4 regions of the Exiguobacterium sp. s194 genome follow, and region 3 is predicted to be linked to each of the others. Evidence: predicted binding sites of a transcription regulator. Region 3 holds the regulator's gene; each other region holds the start of a gene.
The links. Region 3 encodes LexA, which represses DNA repair genes until DNA is damaged. Its sites were predicted from a motif close to CGAACATATGTTCG; they were not measured.
Positions count from the first base shown of each region.

Region 1: the regulator LexA is predicted to act here: its motif matches at 2,991-3,004, upstream of uvrB (excinuclease ABC subunit UvrB).
Region 2: the regulator LexA is predicted to act here: its motif matches at 3,731-3,744, upstream of KNP85_RS13975 (YolD-like family protein).
Region 4: the regulator LexA is predicted to act here: its motif matches at 3,542-3,555, upstream of KNP85_RS14285 (YolD-like family protein).

Region 1 covers NZ_JACSLT010000002.1:232,901-239,027, forward strand. The annotation lists gene glpK (glycerol kinase GlpK) at 1-1,219, opposite strand, end outside; gene KNP85_RS03115 (MIP/aquaporin family protein) at 1,250-1,957, opposite strand; gene KNP85_RS03120 (sulfite exporter TauE/SafE family protein) at 2,059-2,943, opposite strand; gene uvrB (excinuclease ABC subunit UvrB) at 3,058-5,034, shown strand; gene uvrA (excinuclease ABC subunit UvrA) at 5,035-6,127, shown strand, end outside.
Region 2 covers NZ_JACSLT010000012.1:11,016-17,142, forward strand. The annotation lists partial or broken gene KNP85_RS13960 (Gfo/Idh/MocA family protein) at 1-977, opposite strand, end outside; gene KNP85_RS13965 (winged helix-turn-helix transcriptional regulator) at 1,172-1,525, shown strand; gene KNP85_RS13970 (IS1182 family transposase) at 1,676-3,037, opposite strand; gene KNP85_RS13975 (YolD-like family protein) at 3,366-3,707, opposite strand; gene radC (RadC family protein) at 4,079-4,534, shown strand; gene KNP85_RS13985 (hypothetical protein) at 5,287-5,673, shown strand; gene KNP85_RS13990 (caspase family protein) at 6,085-6,127, shown strand, end outside.
Region 3 covers NZ_JACSLT010000005.1:54,366-60,492, forward strand. The annotation lists gene KNP85_RS07320 (MerR family transcriptional regulator) at 1-367, shown strand, start outside; gene glnA (type I glutamate--ammonia ligase) at 414-1,754, shown strand; gene KNP85_RS07330 (DNA alkylation repair protein) at 1,911-3,011, shown strand; gene KNP85_RS07335 (metal-binding protein) at 3,099-3,539, opposite strand; gene lexA (transcriptional repressor LexA) at 3,539-4,159, opposite strand; gene KNP85_RS07345 (hypothetical protein) at 4,365-4,601, shown strand; gene KNP85_RS07350 (YneB family resolvase-like protein) at 4,674-5,318, shown strand; gene KNP85_RS07355 (DUF896 domain-containing protein) at 5,379-5,612, shown strand; gene tkt (transketolase) at 5,811-6,127, shown strand, end outside.
Region 4 covers NZ_JACSLT010000012.1:84,700-90,826, reverse strand. The annotation lists one part of gene KNP85_RS14310 (IS3 family transposase) at 1-480, shown strand, start outside; one part of gene KNP85_RS14310 (IS3 family transposase) at 480-1,414, shown strand; partial or broken gene KNP85_RS14305 (winged helix-turn-helix domain-containing protein) at 1,495-1,638, opposite strand; gene KNP85_RS14300 (hypothetical protein) at 1,639-2,022, opposite strand; gene KNP85_RS14295 (hypothetical protein) at 2,160-2,366, opposite strand; gene KNP85_RS14290 (JAB domain-containing protein) at 2,752-3,207, opposite strand; gene KNP85_RS14285 (YolD-like family protein) at 3,579-3,920, shown strand; gene KNP85_RS14280 (DEAD/DEAH box helicase) at 4,095-6,127, opposite strand, start outside.

The DNA.
Region 1 (6,127 bases), on a different contig from region 3:
TCTTCAACTCGATGCCAGAATCTTGTTCCATCGCCGTCAAGACGTCGCGCGTCTGATAAGCGAGTGATTCGAGCGTCGCCCGGACGAAGTGTTCTTTCTCCGTACCGCGTGTGAGGCCGAAGATGGCACCGCGGACGTCCGAGTTCCAGTACGGGGCACCGAGACCGACGAAGGCAGGGACGACGTAGACGCCGTCAGTCGTTTCGACACGGTTGGCGTACTGTTCCGTATCTTTCGCCGACTTGAGCATGCGGAGTCCGTCACGGAGCCATTGGATGGCCGAACCAGCGACGAAGATCGATCCTTCGAGTGCGTATTCGACTTTGCCGCCGTAACCCCAAGCGATCGTCGTGAGCAACCCGTGGTCCGATTTAACGGCTTCTTCGCCCGTGCTCATGAGCATGAAGCAACCTGTCCCGTACGTATTTTTCCCTTCGCCAGACTCGAAGCAAGCTTGACCGAAGAGGGCAGCCTGTTGGTCACCGGCCGCACCGGCAATCGGGACTTCGAATCCGAAGAAGTGGTACGGGATTGTGTTGGCATATACTTCACTCGACGGTTTGACTTCTGGGAGCATCGATTTTGGTACCGTCAAAATCTCGAGGAGCTCATCGTCCCACTTCTGCTCATAGATGTTGTACATGAGCGTCCGTGAGGCGTTCGAGTAATCCGTGACGTGGGCGTGACCGCCTGAGAGTTTCCAGATGAGCCATGTGTCGATCGTCCCGAAGAGGAGGTCGCCGGCTTCCGCTTTCTCGCGCGCACCTTCGACGTTGTCGAGAATCCATTTGACTTTCGTTCCTGAGAAGTAGGCGTCAATCAAGAGGCCTGTCTTGTCGCGGAACAAGTCCCCGTGTCCGGCCGCGTTCAGCTCGTCACAGATGCCAGCCGTTTGCCGCGATTGCCAGACGACCGCGTTATAGACTGGGCGTCCTGTCGACTTCTCCCAGACGACGGCCGTTTCCCGTTGGTTCGTGATTCCGATGGCCGCGATCTCTTTTGGATCGATATCAGCCGACCCGAACGCCTCGGCCATGACGGCGAGGACAGAACCCCAAATCTCGTTAGCGTTATGTTCGACCCAGCCCGGTTTCGGGAAGTATTGTTTGAACTCACGTTGCGCGACCGTGACGATTTTCCCGTCATGGTCGAAGATGATGGCCCGTGAACTTGTCGTTCCTTGGTCAAGTGCTAAGATATAACGTTTTTCTTTCTCCATATGAGAGTGCCTCCTTAGAAATTAGAAAGATTATGGGACAAGAATGCCGTAAACCAATGCGGCGATGACCGCCCCGATGATTGGTCCGACGACCGGAATCCATGAATAGCCCCAGTCCGACGTCCCTTTGCCTTTGATTGGAAGAATCGCATGCGCAATCCGCGGCCCGAGGTCACGTGCCGGGTTGATGGCATATCCCGTTGTACCACCAAGTGAGAGACCGATCGAGACAACGAGGAAACCGACGATGAGCGGATTCAAGCCGTCCGTGAACGTGTTGGCCCCGAATGACAAAATTCCGAAGACGAGAACGAACGTACCAATGATTTCCCCGATCAAGTTGAACGGCGTGCTACGAATCCCTGGTGCGGTCGAGAAGGTGGCCAGTTTGGCACCCGGATCGTCGGTCACATCATAGTGCGGTTTGTAGTGCACGAACACGAGGACGGCCCCGATGAACGCCCCGATAAACTGTGCCAAGATGTAGGCTGGCACATCAGCCCAAGGGAATGAGCCTGCTGTCGCGAGCCCGACCGTGACGGCAGGGTTCAAGTGCGCCCCTCCGTAGATTCCGGCTGCGTATACCCCGATCATAACAGCGAAGCCCCAACCGAACGTGATGACGACCCAACCTGCGTTCTCCGCTTTCGAATGACGGAGGACGACGCCGGCGACGACACCGTTACCGAGCAAGATGAGTAGCATTGTACCAATAATTTCGCTGACGAATGCTGACATGTGATACTCCCTTCCTTCCATATTAAATTTGGCTTACCACTTCATTATATGCCCCAAATGTAAGCGTTTCAAAACCGAATATGCAAAAAAAGCCACTTTTCTTATGAAAAGTGGTTTTGATTGACAATACGCCGTTTGAAGTCGAGTCCAATCCCGACAAGAAAAGCGAGCAGGACCGCCAAACTGACGTACGCGAGCGGCGCATAGACGGCGGCACCAAGATCGAGCGCGATTGAGGTGATGACGGCCATATACAACCAGGCGAGTCGGTTAGAGATCTCTTTATCGTGATAGCGATTCGTGAGCGTGGCGCCGAACGGGGCCCCGATGAAAGCGCCGATGACCAACGCGAGCGGTGTCACGTAGTCGAGCGACAGCGATGGGAGATAACCGACGAGTCCGCCGAGCGAGATGAACAGGACGGCAGCCAGGCTCGTCCCGACCCCGCGATGTGTCGAGAAGCCGAGCCAACTGACGAGGAGCGGGACGATGATGAAACCGCCACCGATACCGAGCAGCGCCGACAACAGCCCGGCCATCATCCCGATGACGAGGGCGGCAAGCAGCGATGATTTTTTCGGCTTCTGCGGTTTAGATGTTTTCTTTAATAGCGTAACGGCAAAATAAGATAGGATAGCCAGATAAAATAGATTGAGCAACCAGTCATACGTGCCCGAGATCGAGAGGACGAGCCGGCTCGACAGCTGCGCCGTGACTGCACCGGCCAAGCCGACCGTGATGCCTGTTGACCAGGACACGTTGCCGAGCGACGTATGTTTCTTGGCGCCGGACAGGCTCGTCCCGACGACGAATAGGAGCGACGTGGCGACGGCCTCGGCCGCCGAATATCCACTAAAGAGCAACACTGGGACGATGATGACCCCGCCGCCGATGCCGAAGAAGCCGGACAAGGCGCCGACGACGGCACCGAGCGGGAGAAAGAGAAGCGACCACATGACGACCAACTCGTTTCTGTTTAGATTCACTCTCCATGATAACGAAAAGCGGAACGATTTGGGAAGCGTGTCAGAAGCGAATATTTGTTCGTGTATGTGATATAATCAAGCCAATATGCAAGGTAAAGAAAGCGAGGAATATACATGGATAAGATTAGCGTTCCGTTCGACTTACATTCAGAATATAAGCCGGCCGGCGACCAACCGGAAGCGATTCGTCAGCTCGTCGAAGGAATCAATCGCGGCGACCGGTATCAGACGTTGCTCGGTGCGACCGGCACCGGGAAGACGTTCACCGTATCGAACGTCATCCAAGAAGTGAAGAAGCCGACGCTCGTCTTGGCCCACAACAAGACGCTCGCCGGACAGCTCTACTCCGAGTTCAAAGAGTTCTTCCCGAACAACGCCGTCGAATACTTCGTCAGTTATTACGACTACTATCAGCCGGAGGCGTATGTGCCGTCGACCGACACGTTCATCGAGAAAGATGCCTCGATTAACGATGAGATCGATAAACTCCGCCACTCGGCGACATCGGCCTTGTTCGAGCGGGACGACGTCATCATCGTCGCCTCCGTCTCCTGTATTTACGGTCTCGGTAACCCGGAAGAGTATAACAGTCTCGTCTTAAGTCTCCGCGTCGGCAAAGAGATGGGGCGCGACCAGATGCTCCGCAAACTGATCGACATTCAATATGAACGGAACGATATCGATTTCCAGCGCGGCCGTTTCCGTGTCCGCGGGGATGTCGTCGAGATTTTCCCGGCGTCACGTGACGAGCAGTGCTTGCGCGTCGAGTTTTTCGGTGACGAAATCGACCGCATCCGCGAGATGGACCCCCTCACCGGAGAGATTATCGCCGACCGGGAGCACGTCTCGATCTTCCCGGCGTCCCACTTCGTCACTCGTGACGAGAAGTTGCAAAAAGCAATCGTCAACATCGAGGCCGAGCTCGAACAGCAGCTCGAAAAGTTCCGCGAAGAAGGCAAACTGCTTGAAGCACAGCGCCTCGAACAACGGACGAACTATGACCTCGAGATGATGCGCGAGATGGGCTACTGTTCAGGCATCGAGAACTATTCACGTCATTTGAACTTGACGGAGGCAGGGGCGACGCCGTACACGCTCATCGACTACTTCCCGAAAGACTTCTTGCTCATCGCTGATGAGTCGCACGTGACGCTCCCGCAAGTGCGCGGCATGTACAACGGCGACCAGGCCCGGAAACAAGTGCTCGTCGACCACGGTTTCCGTCTCCCTTCGGCCAAAGACAACCGACCACTCAAGTTCGACGAGTTCGAGAAGAAGTTGTCGCAAGCGATCTTCATCTCGGCGACACCGGGTCCTTACGAGCTTGAACATACACCGAACATGATCGAACAGATCATCCGGCCGACGGGTCTACTCGACCCGACGATCGAGATTCATCCGATTAAAGGACAGATCGACTACTTGATGGATCAGATTCGCGACCGCATCAAACAGGACGAACGCGTCCTCGTGACGACGCTCACGAAAAAGATGGCCGAGGATTTATCGGACTATCTGCGTGAAGCGGGCATCAAGGTCAACTATATGCACTCGGAAATCAAGACGCTCGAGCGGATTGAGATTATCCGTGACCTGCGTCTCGGGAAATACGACGTCCTCGTCGGAATCAACTTACTGCGGGAAGGACTAGACATCCCGGAAGTGAGTCTCGTCACGATTCTAGACGCCGACAAGGAAGGGTTCCTCCGTTCGGACCGATCGCTCATTCAGACAATCGGGCGGGCGGCGCGGAACTCGAACGGGCACGTCATCTTGTTCGCTGATAAGATGACCGACTCGATGACGCGCGCGATTGAAGAGACCGACCGTCGTCGCTCGATTCAAGAAGCTTATAATGAAGAACACGGCATCACGCCGCAGACGATCCGTAAAGAAGTACGCGGCGTCATCCGCGCGACGGTCGACGCCGAGGAGGATGTGCTCGAATCACTCAGCTCGATGAAGCCGGCTGAACGTGAGGAAGCCATCGCCAAGCTAGAAGAAGAAATGAAACAAGCGGCCCGCGACCTCCAGTTCGAACGGGCGGCCGAATTGCGTGACTTAATCTTGGAGTTGAAGGTAGGGAATTAAATGGCTGAAAAGAAAAATGCGATCGTCATCAAAGGGGCGCGCGTCAACAACTTGAAAAACATTGATATCGATATTCCACGGGACCAGCTCGTCGTCTTGACGGGCTTGTCCGGTTCCGGTAAATCGTCACTCGCGTTCGACACCATCTACGCCGAGGGGCAGCGCCGTTACGTCGAGAGTCTATCGGCCTACGCCCGTCAATTCCTCGGACAGATGGACAAACCGGACGTCGATACGATTGAAGGGCTGAGCCCGGCCATCTCGATCGACCAGAAGACGACGAGCCGTAACCCGCGCTCGACCGTCGGGACGGTGACGGAAATCTATGACTACTTACGTCTTTTGTTCGCTCGCATCGGGAAACCGGTCTGTCCGCGTCACGGTATCGAAATCTCGAGCCAGACCATCTCACAGATGGTCGACCAAGTGATGGAGCTGCCGGAGAAGACGCGCCTGCAAATCCTGGCGCCAATCGTCTCGGGCCGCAAAGGGACGCACGTCAAAGTGTTCGACTCGCTCAAAAAGGAAGGGTTCGTCCGCGTTCGTGTCAACGGCGAGACGATTGAACTGACCGATGAGATCGAGCTTGATAAGAATAAGAAACATTCGATCGAAGTCGTCGTTGACCGTCTCGTCGTCCGCGCTGACGTCGAAGGTCGTCTTGCTGACTCGCTTGAGACGGCGCTTCGTCTTGCCGACGGTCGGGCCATCATCGATAAGATGGACGGCACCGAGCTCTTGTTCAGCGAACATCACGCTTGTCCGATTTGTGGGTTCTCGATTGGCGAACTCGAGCCGCGCATGTTCTCGTTCAACTCACCGTTCGGCGCCTGTCCGACGTGTGACGGGCTCGGTACGAAACTCGACGTCGACCCGGAACTCGTCATCCCAGATCCATCGAAGACGCTGAAGGAAGGCGCGATCGTCGCCTGGCAGCCGACGAGTTCGCAGTATTATCCGCAACTGCTCGCCTCGATGTGTAAACACTTCGACATCGACATGGATGTGCCGTTCGAACGCCTGTCCAAGCGGGACCAAGACCTCGTCTTGCACGGAACGGATGAAGAGTCGTTCTTGTTCCGTTACGAGAACG
Region 2 (6,127 bases), on a different contig from region 3:
TCACTTGGATAGGACAGGCCGATTTCTTGGCGGACTTTATCCATTACGCACATGGTGGTATAGGAGTTTTCAAACGAATTAACAAGTGACTCCGTTTTCTTTTGGCTGATTAAATCGATAAACTCTTTCACTTCATAATACATAGCGGGCTGAGGTTGTCCTACTGTCACTGATTCAACAGTGCCATCGTTGTAATGAATGTCCACTTTTTCGGCTGAATGTATTTTATCAATCACCATAATTCCTTTTTCCCCTTGGATTTCGCTTGGTAAAGTGGAATTTGTGATTTTTGAATAAATGATAACCGCATCTTTGTCATCATATTTCAATAGGACACTTCCTTCGCCATCTATACCGCAATCCAGGATAAGACCTGTGGCCTTTATTTCTTTTGGCTCGCCGAACAGTAAAATGAGCGGGTATAAACAGTAGGTGCCCAGATCCATCAATGAACCGTTCGCAAAATTTGGATTAAATACATTTAATACTGTTCCTTTTTTGTATGCATCATAACGCGATGAGTACTGGCAATAGCTAGCAAAGTATCTGCGGATAGGGCCGATTTTGTGCAGATTATTTTGAATGGCCTTAAAGTTTGGAAGTAACGTAGATTTCATCGCTTCCATAAGCAGCACATTATGATCTTTCGCTTCTTGAATCATTTTCGCTGCTTCTGCTGCATTGGCAGCCATCGGTTTTTCACATAATACATGTTTGGAGTTTTTTAAAAACAAGACGACTTGGTCAGCATGGAATGAGTTGGGTGTGGCAATATAAACCGCATCGATTTCATCGCTGACTGCCATTTCTTCCAAGTCAGTAAAAATTTTAGTTATTCCTTATTGACTGGCAAATTCCTCTGCTCTTTCCAACGTTCGGGAATAAACGGCTGCTAATTTAAAATTCTCAATCTCTTTTGCCGCTTCAAGCAATCTTTCTGTAATCCAATTAGTACCCACTATGCCGATTCGTATCATTTTTTATCCTCTTTTCTGTTTTTATTGCATTATCGCCCACAATTGCAAAGACATTATTCCAATGCTAAAAAAATTTACTAACCATTCTATATCTAGTACAATTAGTAAGTTACATTAATTATAGTACTGACTTTTTTATCACATAGTATCGAAAAGTATACGATAGAAATATAACAAGGAAGGAAAGAAAATAGATGCCTAATTTAGGAGAGAAAGTTTTTAATTGTGAAAAAGAGCTGACACTTTCCATCATCGGAGGAAAGTGGAAAATGCTAGTGCTATGGCATTTAGGAAAAGAAGGAACTAAACGTTTTGGGGAATTAAAAAGTCTTATGCCAGGCATCACGCAACGGATGCTCGTGAATCAATTGCGTGAACTTGAAGATCATTTGATTGTCCACCGGGAAGTATACCCTGTGGTTCCGCCGAAAGTGGAGTACTCACTTACCGAACAAGGAAGAAGCCTTATTCCAATTCTTGATTCCATGTACGAATGGGGCAAAGAATACATCGAGCAAAACTTGGATCAGCAAATAGAAAACAACTAAGTTAGTAGGTATTTAAAAATAGCTGAATAAAATAAAGCGGATTTCAGTAAAATGAAATCCGCTCAGATTGTAGACAAAGTCACGTTTCAGGCGAACTGAAACGTGACTTTGTCGTTTTCGGGCCTTTAGGCGCTCTGCCCGCGCCCCTTTTCAGGCGGGCTGGGCGTTCTTCCATGCCCAGCCCGCCATCTTCTTGAGATTGAGGGCAGCAAAAGTAAGCATCGCCTGCATTGAAACTTTTTCAAGTCCCCGATAACGGGTCCAACGCATGCCATGCTTCTCTTTTGCGTCCGCGAACACGCGCTCGACCGTCTGTTTACGACGGTCATAGATGTTGCGGTTCAATTCCGTGTGGCGGAGGTCTTCGACCTCGTCCATATAGGGTTGCCAGAGGTGTCGCTCGATTATCCGCTGGTGCTTCTGGCTCTTCGTGCACTGCTCGAGCAGCGGGCAGTTCACACAAACCGCGGGATTCGAGACGTACTTGCGTTTCCCCTCGCGCATCGTCGTACTGTACGTTAATAACTCGTTGTTTGGGCAGATGTAGACGTCACGGTGCTCGTCGTAGATGAAATCCTTGGTCTTGAAGGCGCCCTTCTTACCCTTCGGGCGAGTGTATGGGAAGACCGGCAGGATCCCACGGTCAATCAGCAGCTTGGCAATGGCCGGATTTTTATAGGCGGAGTCGGCGGCGAACGGTTGAATCAGGCGGTCGGAGACCTTGTCGAGCAGATCGGGGAACGCTACACTATCGTGCACGTTACCCGGTGTGACGATAGCACCGAGCACGAACCCATGGGCGTCGCTCGCCGCATGGACAGAGTAAGCGAACTGCTTCTCACGCTCACCTTTTACGTAATATCCACTCTCAGGGTCTGTCGTGCTGACCTTGATTTCCTTCGTCTCCTCCGCCTGATTCTTTTTTGGCCCTAAGGGCTTCTTTCCACTTTCTTCGCGGTCTCGCTCGACCTCGGCATCGAGTTGTTCCTGATAGTGTTTCACCTCTTGCCGGACGGTCTTCTTGACGAGCTTCCGCTTGTTTGCGTTCGCTTTGACGTGTGTCGAGTCTACGAATAGGACGGCGCGATCGATGAACCCTGCGTCCGCAGCCTGTTCAAGGATATGATAGAAGATGTCATCGAATAAGCTCGTGTACTGGAACCGACGCACATAGTTCTTCCCGAACGTCGAGAAATGTGGCACCTTGTCCGTGAATCCGAACCCGAGAAACCAACGGTATGCGACGTTCGTCTCGATCTCACGAATTGTCTGTCGCATGGATCGGATACCGAACAGGTACTGAAGGAAGGCCATCTTGATCAGAACGACAGGGTCGACGCTTGGCCGGCCACGGTCCTCAGAATATAAGTTCTCCACGAGCGGATAGATGAACTCAAAGTCGATCACCGCCTCGATTTTTCGGACCAGATGGTCTGCTGGCACAAGCTCGTCGAGCGTGACCATCTCCAGTTGTGTCCGATTGGTTTCCGATTCTGTTGATTTCCTGATCATCCGATTCGCCTCCATAATTGTTTCTATATCTCTCATTATAAAAAAGCGACGACGGTACGAAAAGAGGGATTGATGCGTGGGCCGACTGCGGGCACGGCGAGACTTCCAGGGGATTAGCAAGCAAAGGGAGACCCAGCAGCGACAAAGTCGCGATGCGGCTCCCTGCTTGCCCCCAGAAAAGCGAGCTGTGCCCGGTCGGGCAAATAAAAAAGACTGCAGACAATGTTTTGTCTACAGTCTGGGAAGAGTATAATTACTCTTCCTTTTTTGAAAAGTCGAGGAGCGAAACTTCGTTTCGTGACGCAGACTTCGAACAACCGCTAGGGCGTTAGTCCATTGATTGTTCCACGTGAATGATTGCCTCGAACGGCACATGGATGATCCCGTCCCGCTGATTGGCCAGCTCGACGGTCCGCTCCATATAGTTCGTCCGGTGCACAAAACCCTTGAATCGTTTCATCTCCCGCTTCTCCACATATTTTACCTCTACCAAATCTCCGCTGAAGATCGCGTCGTTCAGCACATTCTCATAGACCGATAGGACCTGTTCATCGATATCTGGCATCTCAATTTTTTGAATCTCTTTATAGTATTTCGTCAGTAGCGCCTTGTGCTCGGGCATGAGGAATGGGATCCATTTCAATTCGCCCCGATCGCGATACATCGTCATAATAATTACCCCTCTCCATAAAACGAACGTTTGTTCTTATTTTATACCCGATTTACCTCGCTTGAACAGCCTTTTTCGTGATTGGTAATCCGTTCGTCCTGTTTCCGTACTCTAGCTCGCTGGTCGTCGGTGCAAGGGACGTCAAAAAAATGACGCGCCCTCCGGCCCGTCTTCCTTCGCTTTAGGCTCAAAGCGAGGCTTTTCGCTCGTTGGCTACGGAAGCCTGGACCTATGTGCGCTCTACGCATTTTTTTGAGGCTCTCCCTGCGGTCGCCCTTGCACCGTCTCCCGACGCTCGCTGCGTTTCCGTCAACAGGACGCACAACGGTGTTCGTTCTGAGGACAGCTTATCCGAAAGGGGACAAACCATCATGGAACTATCCGCCATCATCGAGGTCATCCGTATCAAACAAGAGGTTCGCGAGGAAATGGTCGCCCTCGAGCACGCCATCATCCATTCGCCGGACAGCGCCCGACAAATCGGGTCATCATTCATCGGGGACGACGACCGTGAAGTTTTCCTTGTCATTATGCTCAACACGAAGAACCGGGTCATCGGTGTCCACCGGGCGCACGTCGGGAGCGTCAACTCGAGCATCGTCCACCCAAGAGAGGTCTTCAAATGCGCCATCTTGAACAACGCCTCGTGCCTCATCGTCTGTCATCAGCATCCGAGCGGGGACCCGACCCCGAGCCGGGAGGACATCCTCGTCTCCGAACGGTTACATGAAGCGGGGGACCTCATCGGCATCCCGGTGCTCGACCATCTCATCCTCGGGTCGGACGAGTCGTACGTCAGCATGAAACAGCGAGGTTACATGGGTTGAACGGAATGGAGTGGGGCCGGGGGACCGGTCCCGGTCCGTCCGGTAAGGGCACGGACGAAAAACGTACGTTTTTCTTTGACGGGATGGGCGACTCGCGTTGCTCTCGCCTGGATCCGTGGGGCGGGATCCGGGAAAAGGTCCGTTTTCGTATAACGAAAACGAGATGGTTCGTGTGTGAAAATTGGACGTTGTTTTGGTCTGTCTCATAAGAAGATTGTTTGATGAAATGGTAGAAGTGAAAACACGGTTTGTTTATTGAAAATGATTATGTTTTCTAAACAAGCCCTAGGGCTTGTTTGAAACAACACCAGGGCTTATGTGAAACTAGGTGAGATGTTGCTTGCGTAAATGCGAGATATCATGAGGCTATCAAATGGAGAGGACGATTCAGATGGATAAATTCCAACTAGACCAACAGACGATGGACGAAATGACGGAGGTATTGCTACGCCGCCTCCCGGATCGGTTAAACGTTAAGAACGGGGAATTTAAACTTGTGAGTATGGATATCCTATGTGATGTGAAAGAAGGGGAGTTATTGACAAGAAGCACAGTTTTTTTCACCACCAATACGCTTCGAACATATGGTCGACCGTAAGAATTTTCTAGATGTATACATGTAGATTTGTATACGTGTATACATGTATACGCGTATACATTTTTGAATGGGAATCGTTTCTACTAGTGTATGGATGAGGACTGAACTGTCTTTTTACGGGGAATCGTTTTAGAGAGAACCGGAAGGGGGAGGCGTGACGGACGAGGGGCTGCTTGATGACTATGCGTTCGAAGGATTGGATCCGTTCGTCCGGACCGTGTTCTCGGAACTGATGGAACATCCCGAGTGGATGCGTGTCGTCGACAGGCAACATGGCGTCGAGAAGGTCGTCCGGTTCGATGAAGGACGGAACTCGCCTTACTTCCGCATGGTGATCTATCTGGATGTAGAAGAACGTCCGATCAAGATCGTGTATCTATATGGGACATGGGTGGTGGCGGATGGGGACGTCCGCTTCGTCGTCTCAGAGCTATCCAAGGGTATATTCGAGTATGAACTCATGCATGTCCATTGGCTCATCAAGTATCGCTTCGAGGATTGGGGCGTGTCTGAAGACGGGGCATGGGAGAAGGAATGGTGATCCGGGCTCATGCGTGAGCGTCTAACGCCTTGTGGCGAAGTCGCTCATCGCACCGCTGCCTCCCTGACGGCCCGATAACAAGAGCTGCTGGTTCACCGCCGCATCTCTATGTTCCTGGCCCTTTCTGACGGGAGGCACGGAGCGTAAGAACAACACTAAAAGCAAGAACGTGGGCTTGTCTATCGACAAGCGAGGGAAACCATTCAGTCGAATGGTTTTTTGTTTTTACCTAGAGGCACTTTACTTTTCAAATCAGCTGTTTATCAATGGCTCTTAGAATAAGGATTGAGAATGAAAGAGTCTGCGTCGACATGTCTTCTGAATCGAGTGATTGATTTTCTATTCAAGTTTGGAGCATGTGTACATTGTATAATACAATATATGTAAATGATGAGAAGGTAGGGATTTACATTGTACAAAGCTCTATTAATTGCAGTCAATGAGCAACGTGACC
Region 3 (6,127 bases):
GTTTCCGATTGGAATCGTTCAAGATTTGACCCAGCTGACAGGTAGGCAGATTCGGTACTATGAAGAACAGGGTCTGATTTCGCCTAGTCGGACGGAATCGAAACGACGGCTCTATTCCTTTAATGATGTCGAACGTCTACTCACGATCAAGGATTTTATCGATCAAGGCTTCAACTTGGCGGCGATTCGTCATATGCTCGATAACAGCGACGCTAAAGACGCGGAATCACTAAAGGCGCCGGTCGATGAAGCACCGAAGATCTCTGAACAAGAGTTACACAAATTATTGAAAACACAGCTTCAAGAAGCTGGCCGTTTCAATAAGACGTCGCTCATTCAAGGTGAGCTGTCACGTTTTTATCGATGACGCCAGTACACTAACCATTACACAATGTGAGAGGGGACATTTCACCATGGCCAGAAAAACGTTCACGAAAGAAGACATCAAACGCATCGCACAAGAAGAGGACGTACGCTTTATTCGTCTTCAATTCACGGATATCCTCGGTACGATTAAAAACGTCGAGGTTCCGATCAGCCAATTGGACAAAGCACTTGATAACAAGATGATGTTCGATGGTTCTTCAATCGAAGGGTTCGTACGCATCGAGGAATCAGACATGAACCTCTATCCAGACCTTGACACATGGGTTGTCTTCCCGTGGACAGACGGCAGCGGTAAAGTCGCTCGCTTGATTTGTGATATTTATACTCCGGACGGAAAACCGTTCAGCGGTGACCCGCGCGGCAATTTGAAGCGTAACCTCGAGCGCATGCAGAAGCTCGGTTTCACAGCATTCAACGTCGGACCAGAGCCTGAGTTCTTCCTCTTCAAGAAAGACTTGAACGGCCAACCGACACTCGAACTTAACGACCAAGGCGGTTACTTCGACTTGGCACCGGTCGACCTCGGCGAGAACTGCCGTAAAGAGATCGTCATCGAGCTCGAAAACATGGGCTTCGAAATCGAAGCATCACACCACGAAGTCGCACCAGGTCAGCACGAGATCGACTTCAAATACGCAGATGCGGTCACGACGGCTGATAACATCCAAACGTTCAAACTCGTCGTCAAGACGATTGCAGCGAAATATGGTCTTCACGCGACGTTCATGCCGAAGCCACTCTTCGGTGTCAACGGTTCAGGGATGCACGCCAACATGTCGCTCTTCAAAGGTGACACGAACGTCTTCTACGATCCGAACGGCGAAATGGAACTCTCTGACACGGCTCGCGCCTTCACGGCAGGGATTCTCGAGCATGCCCGTGCATTCACGGCTGTTTGTAACCCGACTGTCAACTCGTACAAGCGTCTCGTTCCTGGTTATGAAGCACCTTGCTACGTAGCATGGAGCGCGCGCAACCGTTCACCACTCGTTCGTGTACCAGCGGCCCGTGGTCTCTCGACTCGAATCGAAGTACGTTCGGTCGACCCGGCAGCAAACCCGTACCTCGCTTTGGCCACACTATTGGCTGCAGGTCTCGATGGAATTGAGAAAGACATGACAGCACCGAAGCCAATCGACAGCAACATCTACGTCATGGATAAGCCAGAACGTGTTGCTAACGGGATTGACGATCTTCCGGCTACGCTCTTCGACGCGCTCGAAGTACTCCGTACTGACAAAGTCGTCATGGAATCGCTTGGCGAGCATATCGGTGAGCACTTCCTCGAGTTGAAAGAAATCGAGTGGGATATGTTCCGTACGCAAGTAACAGAGTGGGAACGCGATCAGTACATGACGCTCTACTAAGTCGATGAACTGGGGACGTTAACCCTACCAATCAGAGTCCTGAACGAGTCTTCGCAAGAAGAACTCATTCAGGACTCTTTTTCTATCGTTCTATATAATGGGGAAGAATGTATGGCTAGATGAGCGGACTAGACGAAACTGAAGGAGATGGAAGACGTGGCCACACCGTTGAAAGAGGTATATCATGAGGATTTTTTGCTAGGATTTGGGCGACGGATTCAATCCGTGTACCCATCGTTTGATATACAAGCATTTGTCGCATCGATTGTAGATGAGTCATGGGAAGCGTTAGCGCTGAAAGGGCGTATGCGCCGTATTTCGACAAAGCTCGGGGAGTACTTACCTCAAAACTACGAGTCAGCTATAGATGTATTGGTTGAAATTGCAGACGATTGTGTCGGCTTTCCATATTTATTTTTTCCCGACTTCGTAGAAGTGTATGGACAGGCGGAAGAACATTGGGAACGCTCGATGTCAGCACTCGAACTCTTCACGCAGAAATCGTCTTCTGAATTCGCAATCAGACCTTTTCTGCTTCGTGATTCGACGCGAGTAATGGATCGCATGATGGCATGGGCCAAGCATCCGAATGAGCATGTGCGAAGATTGGCAAGTGAAGGCTGTCGTCCTCGTCTTCCGTGGGCGGAGTCATTACCGATGTTCAGAGAAAATCCGGCTCCCGTGTTTGCGGTTTTAGAGTTATTGAAAGAAGACCCATCATTATATGTAAGGAAAAGTGTCGCCAACAATCTCAACGATATCTCGAAAGATCACCCGGAAGCCGTGCTCGAAGTCTCGCGTCGATGGCAAGGCGAACATCCTCATACCGATTGGGTCATCAGACATGCGTGCCGAACATTGATCAAATCCGCACATCCTGACGCCTTAACGCTGTTCGGTTATACGCAAGAAACGGATTTGACCGTCAACGCATCGATTTCGATACATCCGAACGTGCTCAGCATAGGAGAGACGTGCGAGATTCAGTACGATGTGTCGATTCGTCCAGGCGATGGCGCCTATATTCGGGTCGAATACGCCATCGATTTCATAAAAGCGAACGGGAAAGCGAGTCGTAAAGCTTTTCTGCTAGCGAACAAAATCGTCCCCGGGGGTGCGCGACTTGTAGCGAACAGGATGCACAGTTGGGCAGATTTGACGACTCGTCGGCATTATTCAGGGGAGCATCGTGTCGTTTTGCTGGTCAATGGACGAGAAGTGGCAGAACATCATGTCATGTTGCATAAAAGTTATTGAGCTTCTATATAATAAACAGTTCAAAAAGGGCAACCCAGTCTCTACTAGACGGGCTGCCCTTTTAGGTGTATGGCATAAATGTTTGGCTTAAAAGGCACGTTTGAAGAACGTGGACGCATAGTCGAGCGTCGTATGTAGCGTCGTCGCGAAAACGAGTCCGAAGAAGCATGCGGCCCCGTTCAGGTCGAGCCACGATCTGACAGCTTCCTCATACGGCGTGAACGTGAGCACGAGCGTGAGCGGGAAACCGAGATAGATGACCCGGATCAGATCGCTCAAGAGCGGAAAATGCGAGAATAACGACCGATGGGGCATAATCTTCACATAAGGGAGCCAAAAGCCCCGAAGCGGTCCCCATCGATAATAGGCGTCCGACTTTAAGTCAAGGTCCGGGGAGAGCCAGAACGTCCCGATTAGGGCGCCGAATAGGAACATGGTCGGAATATCGATGTCAATAAAAGGCGTGGCAATCGCAAGAGCACCGATTGCCACGAGATTCGTACGGGTATGTGTCTTGCCACTCGCCATTAGTGAATCGTACGGTATACACCGATGACCTTCCCTAAAATCGACACGTTATCGAAATACATCGCTTCGAGTTCATCGTTCTCCGGTTGAAGACGGACTTTCGAAGCTTCTTTATAAATCCGCTTCACTGTCGCTTCGCCTTCATCCGTCATGGCGACGACAATCTCTCCATTGTCGGCCGTGTTCTGTTGGCGGACGAGGACACGGTCCCCATCCAAGATGCCGGCGTTAATCATCGAGTCTCCCGATACCGAGAGCATGTAGACGTTGTCGGAACCGACGACGTGGGCCGGGAGCGGGAAGTGCTCTTCCACGTTCTCGATTGCCGTGATTGGCGTACCGGCCGTGACTTTCCCGATGACCGGCACGTACATGACGGCATCATGGTCTTCCACGACTGACATCTCTTCATCTAAAATTTCGATGGCACGTGGCTTCGTCTTGTCACGTCGAATCAATCCACGCTTCTCTAGACGGTCCAAGTGGCCGTGGACGGTCGAGCTCGATGCGAGTCCGACTGCCTCTCCGATTTCACGAACGGAAGGTGGATACCCTTTCGCCCGGACCTCGGCTTTTATAAAATCAAGAATCTGTTGTTGTCTTGCTGACATTTTTTTCAATGGATTTCACCTCGATTATGTCGAATAACCTGCGAACGCATCCTATTCTTTATGGGTTTAGTTTAACACAAGAACACATGAGCGCACAAACATTCGTTCGTTTTTTTCCACTTGACCGAACAGAAGTTCTTGTTTTATGATGAGAACAGATAAACGAACAGACGTTCTCGAGAACGTGTATTCTTATTCCCAGGAGGTAATCGTTATGAGAGACACAATCAATGGAATCATTTTAGTCGGCATGTTGGCACTTGGAATGTTCGCGTTTTATATGGTCGGGGAAATGCGCCACGATGTCGAAGTCGTCGCGACCGAACCAGTAATCGAGCATAGCGTCGAAGAAGAAGTCGCCTTGACGGAGGCCGAGTCGCTCGAGGCACAGCTTCTCGCTGAACGCGCTGAGAAAGAAGACGACAAGACGACGTGGTTCGCCGCCGAATAATCTTTTCTGATTGCGAACAGCCCCCGAACCTGTGTATCGTAGAGGGCGAATGGAAAGAAAGGAAGTGACGGGATGCGAGTCGTCATTTATTGTCGCGTGTCGACGAACAAGTCCACGCAAGAGACGTCACTCGGTCGCCAAGCGGACGAACTGACGCGGATGGCGAAACGTCTTGACGCTGAAATCGTCGATGTGATCAGTGAGCAAGAGAGTGGGTATGAGGTCAATCGGACGGGGTTGCTCGATTTGTTGGAGCACGTCTCGACATCTAATCTCGATGCCGTGCTCGTGAGCGATGACAGCCGCCTCGGACGAGGGAACGCGAAAATCGCCATCTTGCATACGCTCATGAAACATAACGTCCGCTTGTTGACGATGCAATCGTCCGATGAATACGTCGTCTCGGATGCCGAGAAGATGGTGCTTGAAATCGTCAGTGTCGTCGAGGAATACCAGCGTAAAATCCATAATGCGAAAATCTCACGCGGCATGCGTCGGGCGGTCGCGAACGGGTTCAACCCGCACCGCAACATCCAACATCACGATCAAGGCGGTCGGAGCCGAATCGAAGTGCCGATCGAAGAAATTGTCCAACTGCGCGAGCGCGGACTGACGTTCGCTGAAATTGCCGCCACGCTACGTGGTTTTGGCTATGAGGTGTCGAAAGCGACCGTGAACCGTCGTTATTTGGAGCACGTATCAGTGCCAGAAACTTGATTCCTGCTCGCTGATTTTGTACAGTAGAAGAACAAATTCAGTAGAGAGGGGGCGAGCCTGATGCTAGCACCTGAACAGTTGGAGCGAATCAATTTTCTCGCCAACAAAGCCAAGACAGATGGACTGTCATCAGAAGAGATGGATGAGCAGCAAGCGCTGCGCCAACAATATTTGCAAGCGTTCCGCCAATCATTCAAATCGCAAATGATGGGGATGAAGGTCGTCGATCCGGACGGGAACGACGTAACGCCTGAAAAATTGAAAGACGAGCAGAAACGACATCGCTCGGAGTGACCACGAATGCACATCCTATTTCATATAGGGTGTGCATGTTTGTTATACGCGAACGGCGATCAGGGGGACTTAATGGACTGATTTTGGACGAAAGGAAGTAAACGATTCCATCTAATGTGTTATACTAATTAATTAGTTGTGACACACGAATGAGTATGCTAAAATATGACGGGTAGAAACTTTGTAACAACAGAGAGGATGAAATTAGTGGAAACAACTACTAAAGAATTATTAGCGATTAACTCGATTCGGACGCTCTCGATTGATGCGGTCCAAAAAGCGAACTCTGGTCACCCGGGGATGCCGATGGGTGCGGCTCCGATGGCGTTCACACTTTGGACGGATAAGATGCGTCACAACCCGAAAAACCCGAACTGGTTCAACCGCGATCGGTTCGTTCTTTCAGCGGGACACGGTTCGATGCTCTTGTACTCGCTTCTTCACTTATCTGGTTACGACCTTTCACTCGACGACCTCAAATCGTTCCGTCAAATGGATTCGAAGACGCCTGGACA
Region 4 (6,127 bases), on a different contig from region 3:
TGAAGGAGTCGAGGACATGGAAACTGTACACAAAGGAACAGAAAATAGCGGCCGTACGTGACTATCTCGATGGGGTCACCATGGTGGAAGTCCTCTCCAGACATCAAATCAGTAGTCGTTCGGTTCTATATCGGTGGATCAAGAAGTATACTAGTCATAGCGAGTTAACAGATTCGAGAAAAGGGATGGATCGAGCTATGACAAAAGGGAGAAAGACCACATTCGAGGAACGCATGGAGATCGTCAGGTATTGCCTGGACAATGGACGGAACTATCAACGGACGGCCGAGATATTCGCCGTGTCGTACCACCAGGTCTACGGCTGGACGAAAAAATATGACGCCGATGGCGTGCACGGGCTCGAGGACCGCCGCGGACGGACGAAGCAAGAAGAGGAACTGACCAACGAAGAGAAGCTCGAACGTCGCATCCAACAGATCGAGCGGGAGAACGAGCGCCTGCGGGCCGAGAACCTGTTCCTAAAAAAGTTAGAGGAGATCGAGAGGAGAGGTTGATCAGCCAAATCCGGCTACAATTGCGTTACATGGCGATTGAGGAAATGTCGACGACCGACACGTTCCCGGTCGTGCTCCTGTGCGAGATTGCGCAGGTCTCACGGGCCGCCTCCTACTATAAATGGTTGAAGCGTACCGTCTCGGTACGCGAGGAGGAGAACCTAAGCCTACTAGAGGACATCCGCCTCCTCTACGACCAGGTGAACGGGACCTACGGCTATCGACGGATCACCATGACGGTCAACCGGAGACGACGCCAGCATGGCCTGCCGGCATACAACGAGAAGCGTATCTATCGTCTCATGCGCATCCATGAGATCCGTTCGGTCATCCGCCAGAAGCGAAAACGGCACAAGAAGTCGTCACCGCAGCATGTGGCCGAGAACCTGATGAACCGAGAATTCAGCGCGTCCCGACCGGACGAGAAGTGGTGCACCGACGTCACCGAGTTCAAATATGGCGCCGGAAGGAAGGCATATCTGAGCGCGATCATCGACCTTTATGACGGCTCGATTGTCGCCTATCGCATCGGGAAATCCAACAACAACGCGCTCGTCTTCCAGACGATGATCCCAGCCATCGCGGGGCTCCGTTCAGGAGCGAGTCCGATGATCCATAGCGACCGGGGGTTCCAATATACCTCGAGAGGGTTCAAACGCATGGTGGAAGACGCGGGGCTGACCCACAGCATGTCCCGGGTCGGACGTTGTCTCGACAACGCCCCGATCGAGGGTTTTTGGGGTACCCTGAAAGTCGAGATGTACTATTTGCGTGAGTTCCAGGCCTACAGCGAACTTACATCAGCCATCGAGACCTACATATCGTTCTACAACCATGATCGTTTCCAGAAACGACTGAACGGCTTGAGCCCTGTAGAATACAGGTCTCAAGCCGCATAGTCCGGTTTTCATTATTTGCCCTGTCTACTTGACGGGGAGCAGTTCAATATTTTCCGACGGACCTTTTCTTTTATCAAGCATCATTCTGCTTCATGGATCCATTTGTAGCCGATTCCCCAAACCGTGAGAAAATGATCATCGACCGGAAAACCGGACTGGCGGATTTTTTCCCGAACATTTCGCACATGCGAATCGATGGTCCGCCCTTCCGTCTCTGAGTCGAATCACCATTCCTTCTCCCATGCCCCGTCTTCAGACATGCCCCAATCCTCGAACCGATACTTGATGAGCCAATGGACATGCATCACCTCATATTCGAATACACCCTTGGATAGCTCTGAGACGACGAAGCTGACGTCCCCATCCGCCACCACCCATGTCCCATATAGATACATTTTCTTGATCGGACGCTCTTCCGCATCCAGGTAAATCAATACCCGGAAATAGGGCGAGTTCAGTCCGTCATCGAACCGGACGACCTTCTCGACGCAATGGTCCTTGGCGACGACACGCATCCAATCGGGATGTTCCATCAGTTCCGAGAACACTATCCGGACGAACGGATCCAACCCTTCGAACGCATAGTCATCAAGCAGCCCCTCGTCCATCACGTCTCACCCCTTCCGGTTCTTTATAGAACGATTCCCCGTAAAAAACCAGTTCAGTCCTTGTTCATGAACCTACAGAAATGAAGACTTTCAAAAAAATGTATACACATATACATGTATACAATGATTCCTTTTTCTTATGTACGACGATTCCGTCGAATCATATTGGTATTGAAGAAGACGGTGAGGTGGGTCAAGCGCTCTCCTTCCTTCACATCACAAAGCAGATCCATGCTCACAAGTTTTAAGTCATCAAAATCTTCTTGAAGCCGGTCAGGAAGGCGTCGAAGCAATACCTCCGTCATCTCGTCCATCGTCTGTTGATCTAGTTGGTAGCTGTCCATCTGAATCATCCTCTCCTGTTGATAGCCTCATGATACCTCGCATCCAAGCAGGCAACATCTCGCCTAATTTCACGTAAGCCCTGGTGTTGTTTCAAACAAGCCCTAAGGCTTGTTTAGAAAACATGGTCATTTTCAATAAACAAACGCTCTTTTCACTTCTGCCATTTCATCAAAAAAATTATGCGACAGACCAAAATAACATCCAATCTTCACACACGAACCATCTCGTTTTCGTCATGCGAAAACGACCCTTTTCCGGATCCTGCTCTATGGATCCAGGCGAGAGCACGCGAGTCGCCCCTCTCGTCAAAGAAAAACGCACGTTTTTCGTCCTTGCCCTTACCGGACGGACCGGGACCGGTCCCCCGGCCCCACTCCATTCCGTTCAACCCATGTAACCTCGCTGTTTCATGCTGACGTACGACTCGTCCGCACCGAGGATGAGATGGTCGAGCACCGGGATGCCGATGAGGTCACCCGCTTCATGTAACCGTTCAGAGACGAGGATGTCCTCCCGGCTCGGTGTCGGGTCCCCGCTCGGATGTTGGTGGCAGACGATGAGGCATGAGGCGTTGTTCAGGATGGCGCATTTGAAGACCTCCCGTGGGTGGACGACGCTCGAGTTGACGCTCCCGACATGCGCCCGATGGACGCCGATGACCCGGTTCTTCGTGTTGAGCATGATGACGAGGAACACTTCACGGTCGTCGTCTCCGATGAACGATGCGCCGATTTGTCGGGCACTGTCCGGCGAGTGGATGATGGCGTGCTCGAGGGCGACCATCTCCTCGCGAACCTCTTGCTTGATACGGATGACCTCGATGATGGCGGATAGTTCCATGATGATTTGTCCCCTTTCGGATAAGCTGTCCTCAGAACGAACACCATTGTGCGTCCTGTTGACGGGAACGCAGCGAGCGTCGGGAGACGGTGCAAGGGCGACCGCAGGGAGAGCCTCAAAAAAATGCGTAGAGCGCACATAAGTCCAGGCTTCCGTAGCCAACGAGCGAAAAGCCTCGCTTTGAGCCAAAAGCGAAGGAAGACGGGCCGGAGGGCGCGCCATTTTTTTGACGTTCCTTGCACCGACGACCAGCGAGCTAGAGTACGGAAACAGGACGCACGGATCACCAATCACGAAATAGGCTGTTCAAACGAGATAAATCGGGTATAAAATAAGAACAAACGTTCGTTTTATGGAAAGGAGAAATTGTAATGACGATGTATCGCGACCGAGGTGAGTTGAAATGGATCCCCTTCCTCATGCCCGAGCACAAGGCGCTGCTGACGAAATACTATAAAGAGATTCAAAAAATTGAGATGCCCGATGTCGATGAACAGGTCTTATCGGTCTATGAGAATGTGCTGAATGACGCGATCTTCAGCGGGAATATGGTGGAGGTGAAATATGTGGAGGAGCGGGAGATGAAACGATTCAAAGGGTTTGTGCACCGGACGAACTACATGGAGCGGACCGTCGAGCTGGCCAATCAGCGGGACGGGATTATCCAGGTGCCATTCGAAGCAATCATTCACGTGGAACAATCGATGGACTAATGTTCTGGAGGTTTTCCGAAGTCTGTGTAGCGAAACAAAGTGTCACTCCTCGACTTTTCAAAATTCAAAAGGAAGAGTATGATTACTCTTCCTTTTGAATTTAATAAAATAGCAATCATATTAAAGGACTTATGTCATCTGAAAACCGTATCTTCTCAAAAAAATTGCATAATTTTAATGTTGCTCTAACTCATCAAGAGACTTTTTCTTGAAAATTGTTTCAATGTCACGCAATGTTAATTTTTCTTTAATTAGAGTATTTGCAATATGTTCTTTATGAAAAAGATTTGGCTCTTTATCCTTCGTTAAAACAGAACGAATCATTCTTAATGAACTTGTTGCTTCCAATGCTAATTTTCTAATATCGGATGTATCGATGTGAAATAATCCTCTTGATTGTGGTAATGCATCTTTACGGATTGTAGTTTTTTGACTAACTACGGCAACATCAATTGATGCACCCTCTGGTAATGGTATGCTCTCTGTCGTCCATTTTCTATGTCCATCTGCTTGTCTGCATGCGTCACTATATATAGGATCATCTTTATCTTCTTGGGTCTTTGCTTCAAATACGAAAAATTTGTCCCTGATGTACCATATTCCATCTGGGGTCGTATCTCCCTCAGGAAGAAGTGACTCAAAGCCAAGAACCACACCTAACTGTTTCAAGCCTTTTTCAAATTTTTTTGCGTCGTCATTGCTGACTAATTCCATCACTTGTTTCATGTGTTTCTCAAATGAACCCCCAAATAGTCCTAAATCATTCAATAACGTTTCTACATTTTCTGTTTGTGTCGCAAGATAGAAATCGACTTCTGGAATATCTTTTTCCATAGGGACAGTACGAATTAAGTCTGCCATCCACGTAATTCCATGGGAGAGTTTTAAGGCGGAAGAATAATAATTTCTATCAAGATTGTCATCAATATCAATAAATTTCTTAGACAAATATGCTGTATTGCCTCCAATGTAATACCACCAGGCACGATACCCATTTAAATCTTTACCACCACTCAAATTCTCGTGTATTAATTTTACTTTTTCAAGAGCTCTATCTAGCTCTTTTTTCCACAATGCATAAGAAAAATCAATTTCATTTTCAACATTGAGTATCAGCTTTTTCACTGCGGGCTTAGGTTTTTTTTCAAATTCCTCACGAATTTCTATGATAGCCTCATTGATTCCAGAAAAGTATTCTTTATCGTTTACAAAATCGTTCATAAAATCAACCATTTCATCAACCGATTGAATCATCGCCGAGTTACTAAGCCCAAACTCAATCTCCGCTTGAATCTCCGGATGAAAACCAACTAAATTCTCTTTCTTCGAACAAAATTTTAATAAATTGGGATCGAGCATGATCACGTTTGCAAAATCATCATTAGATCGCGTGCATCTTCCCAGTGCCTGGGTGATTCTCGTTTTCACCAGTTCTCCTAAGACAGCATTTGCATTTAATCTATTCCACAAAAAACCTTCTTGCAAGTTCGTTGCTTCAGGCATTCCATATATGATTTGTAACCGGCATATGTCTCCAGATAAATCTATACCGTCATATCTATTAGTCAAAATGAGAACCACTTTTTCTCTTGTTGTAAATGGTTCTAAGCTGTCTTCTATCGATAGAGAATCTAAAATAGTAAAATCGGGAAGCTCGATTTTTAGTTTTCTAACAAAAATATTAGCAGTTCGATTATCTGGGCAAAGCACCAGTGCCCTACCTTGATTTCGAATCGCGCCAAACGCTACTTTAACACTTTCATCTTGGGTGAGAATTCTATTTGGAAATAAGATTAACCTTCTTCCGTTACTATACTTATCCCATCCTTTAGGAACTGGAATTTTTCTGATTTTTCTAACCCCCGAAATTCTCTCCAACTCTCCTCCTTCTCCTAATGTTGCAGACATATAAATCCTTTGTTTTGCATTGTTAAAAGCTGAATGAGTTTGTGTAGGTGGGATTAGAGGTCTAATATTAATCTCTCCCAATGAGAAGAACATCTGACAAGCTTCTAAATTCTGACTGATTTTCGACCATGGATACTTTGCATTACCGCATTCAGATATATTAGCTTCAAGTAATTCGATTAATTGAGGGAGTTTATCTAGATACTTTGGATACGGTATAAGATCATACATGGATTTATAGCCTTCACTTCCTCCATTCATCAGTTTAATGTAAGTATATTCGGAAATATCTTCTTTAA